DNA from 2 places in the Apibacter sp. HY039 genome. Region 1 is predicted to be linked to the other one. Evidence: riboswitches for the same ligand, from Rfam matches in the RefSeq annotation. Region 1 holds a riboswitch; the other holds the start of a gene.
The links. A riboswitch is a leader RNA that binds a small molecule or an ion and turns the genes downstream of it on or off. The one in region 1 is predicted to bind cobalamin.
Positions count from the first base shown of each region.

Region 2: it holds a riboswitch for cobalamin, as region 1 does, so the genes downstream of both, EQ921_RS04880 (TonB-dependent receptor) here and metE (5-methyltetrahydropteroyltriglutamate--homocysteine S-methyltransferase) in region 1, are expected to answer to the same signal.

Region 1 covers NZ_SAYM01000001.1:366,244-372,567, forward strand. Annotated here, with positions in the region: gene EQ921_RS01740 (SDR family NAD(P)-dependent oxidoreductase) at 1-693, opposite strand, end outside; gene fbaA (class II fructose-bisphosphate aldolase) at 853-1,920, shown strand; gene EQ921_RS01750 (SIMPL domain-containing protein) at 1,999-2,730, shown strand; cobalamin riboswitch at 2,905-3,088, shown strand; gene metE (5-methyltetrahydropteroyltriglutamate--homocysteine S-methyltransferase) at 3,273-5,582, shown strand; gene EQ921_RS01760 (acyl-CoA thioesterase) at 5,600-5,992, shown strand; gene EQ921_RS01765 (DUF421 domain-containing protein) at 6,170-6,324, shown strand, end outside.
Region 2 covers NZ_SAYM01000002.1:173,076-179,399, forward strand. Annotated here, with positions in the region: gene EQ921_RS04850 (glycosyltransferase) at 131-1,099, shown strand; gene EQ921_RS04855 (hypothetical protein) at 1,103-1,480, shown strand; gene EQ921_RS04860 (glycosyltransferase family 2 protein) at 1,649-2,602, shown strand; gene EQ921_RS04865 (SDR family oxidoreductase) at 2,611-3,477, opposite strand; gene EQ921_RS04870 (hypothetical protein) at 3,560-3,796, opposite strand; gene EQ921_RS04875 (MerR family transcriptional regulator) at 3,816-4,148, opposite strand; cobalamin riboswitch at 4,211-4,409, shown strand; gene EQ921_RS04880 (TonB-dependent receptor) at 4,534-6,324, shown strand, end outside.

The sequences.
Region 1 (6,324 bases):
CTTTTTTTTGACACCCTTGGCAATTTGTTGAGCTGCTTTAGCTACAGGAAGACCGTTTTTAATGTTTTCACTCATCTCTTTTCTAGGAGATCCGTCGGGCATAAGAGAGTTATATGAAATATTAGTAGCTATATATCCGGGAGTTAATAAAGTGACATAAATATTTTGAGGAGTAACTTCTGCTCTTAGACAATCATAGAAACCATGTAAGGCATGTTTAGAAGAAGCGTAAGCCGATCGCCCAAGTGAGCCTATCTTACCCATTGTACTACTTGTGACTATAAAATGACCATGTTTTTGCTTATTAAAATAAGGGAGGATTTCTTTCGTTAATTCTACGTAGCTGAAAAAATTCAAATCCATCATTTTCTTATAAACTTCAATATTCGTTTCCGCAACAGAACCTCTGGAACTTGTTCCCCCATTTAGAAAGACGTAATCGACAGTATTATAAAATGAAAAAGCTTCTTTTGTTTTTTCATTAAAATCAGAAGAATTAAATAAATCCAGTAGCAGAATTTTATTATTTTCTGGAAATAAAGTTGAGTTCTTAATTCGTAAAAGCTCTTCTTCCCTTCGGGCGCTCAAGATGATTTTGCTGCCTAATTGATTAAAATATACAGCCAGAGCTTCACCGATACCCGAAGATGCACCAACAATCCAAATAACTTTATTTTCAAATATATCTTTCATCCTATTTCAATGTATTTATTTTTAACGCTTATCAGGTAAATATATAATATTTGGTTAAATTAACTCATAAACCTGAGAAAATTCAATGAAAATTAGGTTTTAAAATGTAATTTCTTTAGTACCTTTACAACTTAAAAGTTTAATAAATACAAAAAAATCATGAGTAGAAAGTTTCCTGCCGGTGTTGCAACCGGTTCGTTGGTTAAAGAAATATTTGATTACGCAAAAGAAAAACAATTTGCCTTGCCTGCTTGTAATGTGATTGGTTCCAGTAATATAAATGCGGCCTTAGAAACTGCAGTAAAAGTAAATGCTCCTATTATTATACAATTTTCAAATGGAGGAGCACAGTTCAATGCCGGAAAAGGTTTTAAAAATGATAATGTTAGAGCAGACGTTTTAGGAGCTATAGCAGGAGCTAAACATATTCACACTTTAGCCGAAGCTTATGGTGCTACAGTAATTTTACATACAGACCATTGCGCTAAAAAATTACTTCCTTGGATAGACGGTTTGCTAGATGCAAGTGAAGAATTTTATAAAAAAGAAGGTAAAACACTATACTCTTCACATATGCTGGACTTATCAGAAGAATCTTTAGAAGAAAACCTTGAGATTTCGGCTAAATATTTCCAAAGAATGGCTAAAATGGGAATGACTCTTGAAGTAGAAATAGGAATTACAGGCGGTGAAGAAGATGGAGTGGATAACTCTGATGTTGATAGCTCTAAACTATATACTCAGCCGGAAGATGTTTACAAAACATATCAGGCATTACATTCAATTAGTCCAGACTTCACAATAGCTGCTGCTTTTGGTAATGTTCATGGAGTTTATAAGCCGGGGAATGTTAAATTAGAACCGAAAATATTAAGAAATTCCCAGGAGTATATTCAAAAACAAATTGGCGGTTCTGAAAAACCTATCAACTTTGTATTCCATGGAGGTTCTGGATCTTCTTTAGAAGAAATTAGAGAAGCTATTAGTTATGGAGTAATAAAAATGAATATAGATACAGATTTACAGTTTGCTTATCTTGAAGGAGTAAGAGATTATGTAGAAACTAATATAGAATATCTGAGAACTCAGGTAGGTAACCCAACAGGAGAAGATTCTCCAAATAAAAAATATTATGACCCAAGAGTTTGGGTTCGTAAATCAGAAGAATCTTTTGGGAAAAGACTGGAACAATCCTTTAAAGATTTAAATAATATTGATACTCTTTAATAGTAAGTATAAAGTAAAAAAATAGCTGGATTAATAATCTGGCTATTTTTTTTGTATATTTGGTATAAATATATAAAAATGAGAAAAGGATTAGTTGTATCAACATTAATAGCTTCTTTAGGTTTAATAATATCAGCCTATTTTTTAGGTAATTCTTTCAAAAATAAAAATCTGACTACTTCTATTTCAGTTAAAGGTTTAGGTACTAAAGATTTCATATCTGATTTGATTGTATGGAATGGCGATTTTTCAAAGAAAAGCATGGATTTAAAAACGGCATATTCGGATTTAGAGCAAGATAGGAAAAAAATAAGAGATTATCTGGTGTCAAAAGGGTTCAAAGATAATGAACTGGTTTTTTCTTCTGTAGATATTAATAAACAGTATGATTATTATAATACAGATGGAGGGAGAAGTTCTGTATTTTCAGGTTATCAATTAGATCAAACAGTGTCCATTGAATCCAAAGATGTCGAAAAAGTTGAAAATTTATCACGTGAAATAACCGAACTAATTAATAGTGGCGTTGAACTATATTCAAAAGCCCCTTCTTATTATTATACAAAATTAGCGGATTTAAAAATTCAGATGATTGCAGATGCTACTCAAGATGCGAGAAAAAGAGCAGAAGAAATAGCTAAAAATGCAGGAGGTAAATTAGGTAAATTAAAAACAGCAAATTTAGGTGTTTTTCAAATTACAGCACAAAATTCATCTGATGATGAATATTCTTGGGGAGGAACATTTAATACCTCTTCCAAAAATAAAACAGCAAGTGTGACTATTCGATTGGAGTATGAAGTTAAATAGTAAGTATATAAAAACAGATACTTTGACTTTATAAAAAATATAAATAAAAGCTTTTTAAATAAAATTAAATCAAAATAAAAATGAGAGTGTTTCTCTCATTTTTATTTTGTTATAAATCGTAATATTAGATAACTTTTTTTATATATTTGTTTGGTTAAGTTCTTTTCTTAATTTCTTTATCAACCAGAATATGGTGCTGTGTAAAAGCAGAATAATAGGGAATCATGTGTAAATCATGAGCTGTCGCGCAACTGTAAGTAATGTATGAGTTTTATCAATATATACCATTGCCGTAAAAAGTGAGAAGGTAGATAAAATATTACAAGCCAGGAGACCTGCCTATTTTGAATTGACAATGCTTTCGCGATTTGAAGCAAAGGTCGTAGGTTAAATTATAAAGATAAGTATATCCCATAAAATATTTCTGGGAGGTATTTTTATTGTTATATAGTACACCTCATATACTTTACTCTTTTTTGAAAGCATTTTTGAAATTTAACAATAAGAACTTTTATAGTTTAATCATTTAAAAGTTAAAAAAGATGCAAACACACAATCTTGGCTACCCGCGAATTGGTAGTAACAGAGAACTTAAAAAGGCTTGTGAAAAATTTTGGGCCGGTAAAATATCAGTTGAGGAACTGATGAAAACAGGGAAAGATATCCGATTAGGTAACTGGATGTTACAGAAAAGTGCTGGAATAGAAGTAATACCTTCCAACGATTTTTCGTTTTATGATCAGGTATTGGATATGTCTTTGATGGTAGGAGCCATCCCTAAACGCTACAACAAAATTTTAGTAAAGAGCTCTAACTCTGAACAGGAGTTGTATTTTGCAATGGCAAGAGGATATCAAAAGGAAGGTATTGATATAACTGCAATGGAAATGACCAAATGGTTTGATACTAACTATCATTACATTGTACCTGAATTTGAAAAGAATCAGAAATTTTCTTTATTCTCAACAAAAATCATAGATGAATTTTTAGAAGCAAAACAAGAAGGCATTATTACAAAGCCTGTTATAATAGGTCCTGTATCGTATTTGTTGCTTGGTAAAGAAAAAGAAAAAGATTTCAATAAGATAGAATTAGTAAAAAGTCTTCTGCCGATTTATTTGGAAATCATTGAAAAATTAAAAGAAGCAGGAGTGGAATGGATACAATTCGATGAACCCTTTCTTGCATTAGATATAGACGCTGAAGTAAAGGATGCATTACAATATGTATATACCGAAATTAATAAAAAGTATCCGTTTATCAAGAAAATGATTGCTACTTACTTTGATGGTCTTAAAGATAATTTAGATCTAGCTCTCAGCTTGCCTGTGCAGGCATTACATATAGATTTGGTTCGCTGTCCTGAACAACTTGATGAAGTACTTGACAAGCTTCCTGAAAATATGTCTGTTTCACTAGGGATTATTGATGGGAGAAACATCTGGAAAAATAATTTTAAGAATTCTTTAAAAATAATTGACAGAGCCTCAGACAAAGTAGGAAAAGATAGAGTGATAATAGCACCTTCCTGTTCTTTAATTCACTGCCCTGTAGATTTGGACTCAGAAACCAACGAAAAAGTTCTTTCTCCGGAAATTAAAGATTGGCTGGCTTTTTCCAAACAAAAAATCAAAGAGGTAGTAACACTTAAACAATTAGCAGAAAAAAAGGATACACCCGAATTTTTAAAAGAATTGGAAGAAAACACAGATTCTGTAAGTAGAAGGAATATTTCTCCGCTTATTCACAATCAAAACGTTCAGGATAGAATTAAAAATATAGAAAAAGTAGAGGATAAAAGACATAATATTTTCTCCGAGAGGAAAGAAAAACAACAAAAAGCTCTGGAATTACCCTTATTTGCTACTACAACTATAGGATCATTTCCACAAACCGCTGAAGTACGCTCGTGGCGTTCAAAAATGAAAAAAGGAGAAATTTCTCTCTCTGAATATGAAGATTTACTAAAGAAAGAAACCGAAAAAGCTATACGTTTTCAGGAAGAAATTGGATTGGATGTTCTCGTTCATGGCGAATTTGAACGAAATGATATGGTTGAATACTTTGGTGAAAGTCTTGAAGGTGTTGCATTTTCAAAAAATGGATGGGTGCAGAGCTATGGAAGCAGATGTGTAAAACCTCCAATCATTTATGGAGATGTTCATCGTCCTGAGCCTATGACTGTGCAATGGTCTGCCTATGCGCAATCTCTTACAGATAAATGGGTTAAGGGTATGTTGACAGGTCCGGTTACCATTTTGCAATGGAGTTTTGTAAGAGACGATCAACCAAGAAAAGATACCTGTTATCAAATAGCATTAGCAATTAGAGATGAAGTCCTTGATTTGGAAAAAGCAGGAATCAATATTATACAGATAGATGAACCTGCTATCAGAGAAGGATTGCCTTTAAGAAAAGCAGATTGGGAAAACTATCTTAATTGGGCAATTAAAGCATTTAGAATTTCGTCTTGTGGCGTAAAGGATGAAACGCAGATTCATACGCATATGTGCTATTCTGAGTTCAACGATATCATAGAAAATATAGCTGATATGGATGCAGATGTAATTACTATAGAATGTTCTCGTTCTAACATGGAGTTATTAGATGTATTTTCTAAGTTCAATTATCCAAATGATATTGGGCCGGGTGTTTATGATATTCATTCACCAAGGGTTCCTTCGAGAGAAGAAATGGTAAATCTTATGAAGAAAGCCGAAGAAGAAATTCCTACAAATCAATTATGGATTAATCCTGATTGTGGTTTAAAAACCAGAGGCTGGGATGAAACAAAAAAAGCTCTTATAGAAATGGTAGCAGCTGCTGAAGAAATGAGAGCTTCGCATGTATAACCAATAAAATAATAAATATGGATCTAAACCTGGAAGAAAGAAAGAAAAAATCGGAATCAAGAATTTTAAAAGCTGTATTTCCTGGTACAACAAATCATTATGACACTTTATTCGGAGGAACTGCTATGCAGTGGATGGATGAAGTTGCTTTCATTACAGCGACAAGATTTTGCCACAAGCAGATGGTTACCGTTAGAAGTGATAAAATTGATTTTAAAAAATCCATACCTGCAGGAACAATTGTGGAACTGATTGGGAATGTAATAGAAATTGGAAACACCAGTTTAAAAGTAAAAGTGGAAATATTTATTGAACAAATGTATTATGAACATAGAGAAAAAGCTGTTACTGGTGAATTTACTTTTGTTGCTGTAGGAGATGATAAAAGGCCGGTTTCTGTTTTAGATTAAAACAGAAAGGTTTTATCTAGTTTTGTTTAAAATGAGCTGAAAGTTAAAGACTTTTGGCTCATTTTTTATAATCTGTTTAATTAAAAACGTATAGTCAATTAAATGAGCTAAGAAAAATTAGACAATTTGTAAGATAAAATTTATAATTTTGTATTCAACACTAATTTACATAAGGTAATGGATTTAAAAAATGCTTTTTTCGGTAGTTTTAATTTGGTTGACAACATTTTTATTGGAATAAAACTTGTTGTAGCATTTATAGCTGTTTTAGTTTACATTAAGCTTATAGGGCGAACAATCTTAAACCAGGTATCAGGTATAGACCTTATTCA
Region 2 (6,324 bases), on a different contig from region 1:
TTAAATAATACAGCAAATATAGTTATTATTTAGTATTATGCAATACAAAGTACTATTTTTTTAAAATTATTATTTTAAAATTAATATTCATACTTTTGTATAATTATTAAAAATACTTTATCTATTAATTATGTCTTCTCCTTTAGTCTCTGTTATTATGTCTGCCTATAATGCTGAAAAGTATATAGCTAAAGCAATAGAATCTGTAATTAATCAAACATTTACCGATTTTGAATTTTTAATTACTGATGATTATTCTAATGATTCAACAGCACAAATCATACAAAATTTCACCCTTCAAGATAAGAGAATTATCTTTATTCAAAATGAAAAAAATAGGGGTTTCGAAGGATATGTTGACAACCTAAATAATATGATTTCTCTAGCAAGAGGAAAATATATAGCGAAATTTGATGCGGATGACATTTGGTTATTAACTAAATTAGAAATTCAGTGCAATTATCTGGAAAAAAATCCTGAAACCGTCTTAATAAGTGCCAATGCTTATGTTATCGATGAACAAGACTCTATAATCGATAAAATTGTAACATCTAGTAATCAAGAAGTTATAAAGAGTAATTATTTAAAAAGCAATCCTTTTCATCATCCTTCCATCATGTTCAGGAACGAAGAAATTACTTACAGATCTAAAATGTTTTATCATGAGGACTATGATTTGTATTTACGATTATTTTCTTCTAATAAAAAGATGGAGAACTTTGAGGAAATTCTCTTTAAGTACCGAATTTTAAAAACTTCACTTTCAAGGAATAATTCAAATTTTATTAACTATCTTTTTAAGTTAAAAACAATAGAATTTTATAATCAAAGAATACAAAATAATAATAAAGATGAATATGACTCTTTCAATCCCCAAGACTTTATTCAAATAAACAATCTTAACTATAACTCTAAAGAAAGTGATCTGAAGTTAGGTCTAAAGGCTACACTGGTATTAAACGATTATATGAATTTCAAAATAATTGCCCGCAAATACAATCGTACTTCTTCTAATAAATTATTTATGCTAATCAGCTCTTTCATCTGTCTTAACAAAAATACTTTTGGATTAGCACATACACTGTATTCTAAATTATAAAAGATGGATATTCTTATAAAATCATTTAGTAGACCATATTATCCAGATAGATGTTTATTCAGCATTTATAAAAACATTAAAGATTTTAAAAATATACTTTTTAAATATCAGGAAGTTAATATAATAGAATCAGAAGCTTATTTAAAGAAAAATAAATCTATTGAAAAAAAACCTAAAACAGGAAAAAAAATTAACGGTTTTGAAATTCATTCTAAACTATGGATTGATTCTGTTACAAATAGTTCCAACTATGTTATTAGTACTGAAAATGATGTTTGGTTTACAAAATCAAATAACGTAAATCTTCTTTTAAAAATAATGAAAGATAAAAATATTTATCTACTTAAATTAAGTTGGTTTGGAAAGAAAAAAAGAGAATAAAATATCAATGACAACAGCCAGTGATATTTTAGGAATCAAATCGACTTATTCACTGCTACTTATTTATAATTAATATGTATTTTTTTAATCTCATAAACAAACTATTTCAAAATTTTGTTTTACGTAAAAACTTGTTAACATCAATCTTTTCTTATAAAAAATAAATATATGAAACCATTAGTAAGTATTATTTCAACATTTTATAACTCTGAAAAGTTTATTAAAAATGCTATGGACTATTTGCTTAATCAAACCTATTCGAATATAGAATTTATATGTGTGAATGACGGATCTGTTGATAATACTTTATCCATACTAACCAATTATTCAAAACAAGATTCCAGAATAAAGATTATAAATAAAAAAAATGAACGAGCTGCTCATTATGCAAGAGCCGCAGGTCAGGATATAGCTAGTGGGAAGTATTGTTTTTTATTTGATCATGACGACAAAATAAGTCTTGACCTTATTGAGTGTGCTGTAAATGAACTGGAAAAAAATGTGTTTGATATGGTTTCTCCTACAGTAATATCAAATGATAATTCTTTTTTGTTATCTCAACCTATTTCTGGTCTTGATGCTTTCAAGTTGACAATAGGAAACTGGAAAATACACTTAAGACCCATAATGAAAAGAGAAATTTTTCAATCTGTTTCTTTTAGAGATTTACCTCATGCAATTCTTAATGGTGATGAATATATTGATAGAAAAATCTTATTAAATTGTAAAAACATAGGTTTCTGTAATGGGACTTATTATTACACTCCTCATGAATTTTCTGAAACTAAAAATCAATCTGTTAGATTAATCGGAACTCTGGAAACTGATATTTTACTAAAAAAACTATTATGTGATATAAAATTATATGATGAGCTAAAATATAATTTAGAAAAATATAACCTGAGACATTTATTTGCCATGTTCAATTTATTGATGCAACTTAAGGGTAATATTTCTAAAGACGAATATGATATGAATATGTCTTTAATCAGAAAAGCTTATCATAATATCAACAAAAAATATATTCTTAAAATTACTAAAAATTTAAAAGTTAAAATTTATTATTCAATTATTTTATTTAGGTTCAACATATTATACAATTGGATTAAAATTAAAAATTAATATAAAATTTATTCCCGTTTTATACTTATTTCATCCCATTCTTCAGGGGTAATTTGGTCAAATATATTAAATTCTCCAGCACCTTGAAGCCATTCTCCTCCATCGATAGTTATAACTTCTCCGTTTATAAATGAAGAATAATCTGAAATAAGAAAAGCTGCTAAATTGGACAATTCCTGATGTTCACCTACTCTTTTCAATGGGTTTTTACTAGTTAAATCAAATTTTTCTTTTAAATGCCCAGGTAATAACCGTTCCCAGGCTCCTTTAGTGGGAAAAGGACCCGGAGCAATCGCATTAAACCTTATCTTGTATTTCCCCCATTCCACAGCCAAAGAACGTGTCATTGCTAGAACTCCTGCTTTAGCCATTGCTGATGGGACAACATAACCAGAACCTGTCCATGAGTAGGTAGTTACAATACTCAACACGGTACCTGGCAAGTTATTCTTAATCCAATATTTACCTATTGCCAACGTACAATTTTTACTACCTTTTAACACAATATCAATTATTACATCAAAAGCCCTGGATGATAATCTCTCAGTCGGAGATATAAAGTTTCCAGCAGCGTTATTTACTAAGATATCAATTTTACCCAAATGATCAATTACAAAGTTAACCATAGTTTCAACAGCCTCATATTCTCTAACATCCAAAGCATAAGTAAGAATTTCACCCTGCTTACATTCAGTTCTTAACTGCTGAGCAGTCTCTTTTAATTTATCTGAATTTCTGGAAACAATGACTACTTTAGCTCCCAATGTAAGAAAATATTGTGTCATGGATTTTCCCAAGCCCGTTCCTCCTCCCGTAACTATAACCACTTTTCCTTCAAGTGTTCCGGGCATCATCATTCCTTGATTATAGTTCATCATTTATATGTTTTGTTTATAGTAAATATAAAAAAAATAAGCAGTGATACTGCTTATTTTTCCATTTTTATTTTATTAAAAATTAATTTTCATCTTCCTCTTCGTACTTATCAATTTCGGCATCGCAAAAATCAAAAGCTTGCTGAAGTAATTCGTTTACCTCATTGGTAACATCTTCTTCTTCTCCTTCCAATTGATCGAACCATTCTACTTCTTCTTCCTCTACGTTTAAAATAAAACGAGGATATTCTGTGTGTACTACAAACAAGTCATCAGGAAAGTTAGAGTTGTCTGCAATTAAAAATTTTGGTAATTCCATTTTCTATTTAAATTTAAATTTAATCGTCTAATAAATCTTTTAGCTTAATCAGTTCTGCCTTAACCGCTTGTAAACGGGTAATAATTTCTATTTTTTTTGATATATTTGATTGAGTACTCAATACGGTTCTTGCCCCATCTAAAGTATACCCTTTTTCCTTAACCAAATGATATATGAGTCTAAGATTTTTTATATCTTCCGGTGTAAAAAATCTATCTCCTTTTTTATTTTTTTTTGGAGCAATTATATCGAACTCCTTCTCCCAGAATCGTATAAGAGAAGTATTTACCTGAAAAGCCTGTGCGACTTCTCCAATTGAGTAATACAATTTTTCAGGAAGTTGGATATTCATGATTCAAATCTATGATATTTTATTTACTTAATAAAAAATAATTGGCGAAGTAATTTAAATCTTTATATTTGTAAGTGATTGGTGTTTATCTGTTTTTATTTTCAAACAATATAAACTTAAAGGGAAATCCGGTGTAAATCCGGAACAGGCCCGCTACTGTAATCTCGCTATGTAATTTCAGAGATGTATTGAATCTATATTCATATACAATTCTTTTAAATGGGGAAAGTCAGAAAACCTGCCAAATCTATCGAAATATAGTTTTATAAGCTTTCGAGGAACAAAGCTGTAAACAATTTAAGTAATATTAAAGTGTATTGCTTTTGCTGTTTATTCACTTATTCCAAGCTGCAAATTTATATTTCATAAATATAGCTAATTACGAATGAACAGGAATAACAACATATTATTTTCCATAACCTTAATTTTTATTTCCACTTTTCTTTTTTCCCAGAATATTACTGATTCTGAAGAAAAAGACATTTCTGAGATTATTATTGAAGGAAAGAAACAAAATGATAATATAATTCCATATCAAAAGTTGTCCGGTAAAGAATTGGAAAAACTTAACAGCGTTACTGTTGCTGATGCTATCCGATTTTTTTCAGGTGTACAGTTAAAGGATTACGGAGGTATAGGCGGAATGAAAACGGTTAATATAAGAGGAATGGGTAGCCAGCACGTAGGTGTGTTTTATGACGGAATTCAGTTAGGTAATGCCCAGAACGGAACTGTTGATTTAGGAAAATTTTCATTAGACAATCTGGAATCCATTTCGTTGTACAATGGTCAGAAAAGTCAAATTCTTCAGACAGCTAAAGACTATAGTACTGCAGGAAGTATTTACTTAAAAAGTAAAAAGCCTGATTTTAAAATAAATAAAAAAACTAATTTAATAGTTAGTTATCGATCAGGTTCATTTTCACTTGTAAATCCTTCATTTATATGGGAGCAAAAAATTTCACCTTTTATTAGTACCTCTCTAAGTATTGACTTTCTCAATTCAAGCGGAAAATATAAATTTCGTCAGACTATGAGGACCTCAGGAGGTGCTATCGCTTGGGATACCACTGCAATCCGAAAAAATGGAAACATAAATGCAATAAGAGCAGAGGCAGGTATATTTGGAAATATTTACCGCGGAAAATGGAATTTTAAAAGCTATTTTTATGACTCTGAAAGAGGCATTCCTACGGCTATTGTTAAAAACGTATATGAAAAAAAACAAAAACAATGGGATACAAATTTTTTCATTCAGGGTTCTTTTGAAAAAGAAATAACTGATAAATACAAACTACTCCTAAACAGCAAATTTGCATATGACTATACTCATTATCTTAGCAATGATGAGTCTACTAAATACATAAATAATATTTATAAGCAAAAAGAATTTTATTTTTCACTAGCTCAAAAATATTCTTTATTACCATTTTGGGATTTAGGATTATCCGCAGACTATCAATATAACTCTCTGGATGCTAATCTTTACCAATTTGCTTACCCGGAAAGAAACACAGAACTTGTAGCACTGGCTAGTAATATTCAATTAAAACGCCTGAAATTTCAGGCCAGTGTTTTAGGAACATTTATTCAGGAAAAAATAAATAATAAATTATCTACACAGGCTTCACCTGATAAAAATGAATTTACTCCTACTCTTTTTCTTAGTTATAAGCCTTTTATCAAGAGTGATTTTACACTTCATGGCTTTTATAAGAGAATATTCAGGGCACCTACTTTTAATGATCTATACTATACTGAAATCGGCACTTCTAATTTAAAACCAGAATATACAACACAGTATGATTTCGGAATTAATTACAGTCAGGACTTTTCTTCCTCTGTAGTCAAAAATTGGGGATTTTCTGCCGATATCTATTATAATGAAGTCAGAGATAAAATTATTGCATTGGCTATACAGCCTTTCAGGTGGTCTATGATCAATTTAGGTGAAACTCGTATTAAAGGTATAGAAATATCTACCCAGACATCGGTATTAATTCAGAAAGAGATGTTGATTAATCTGAAAGCAGTTTATACTTATGAAGATGCACAGGATGTTACATCACCTAAAGATAGTTATTATAAAAATCAAATTCCATATATACCATGGAACAGTGGCAGCTTATTGGCTGGGCTGATATTTAAAAACTGGGATTTAAATTACAGTTTTATA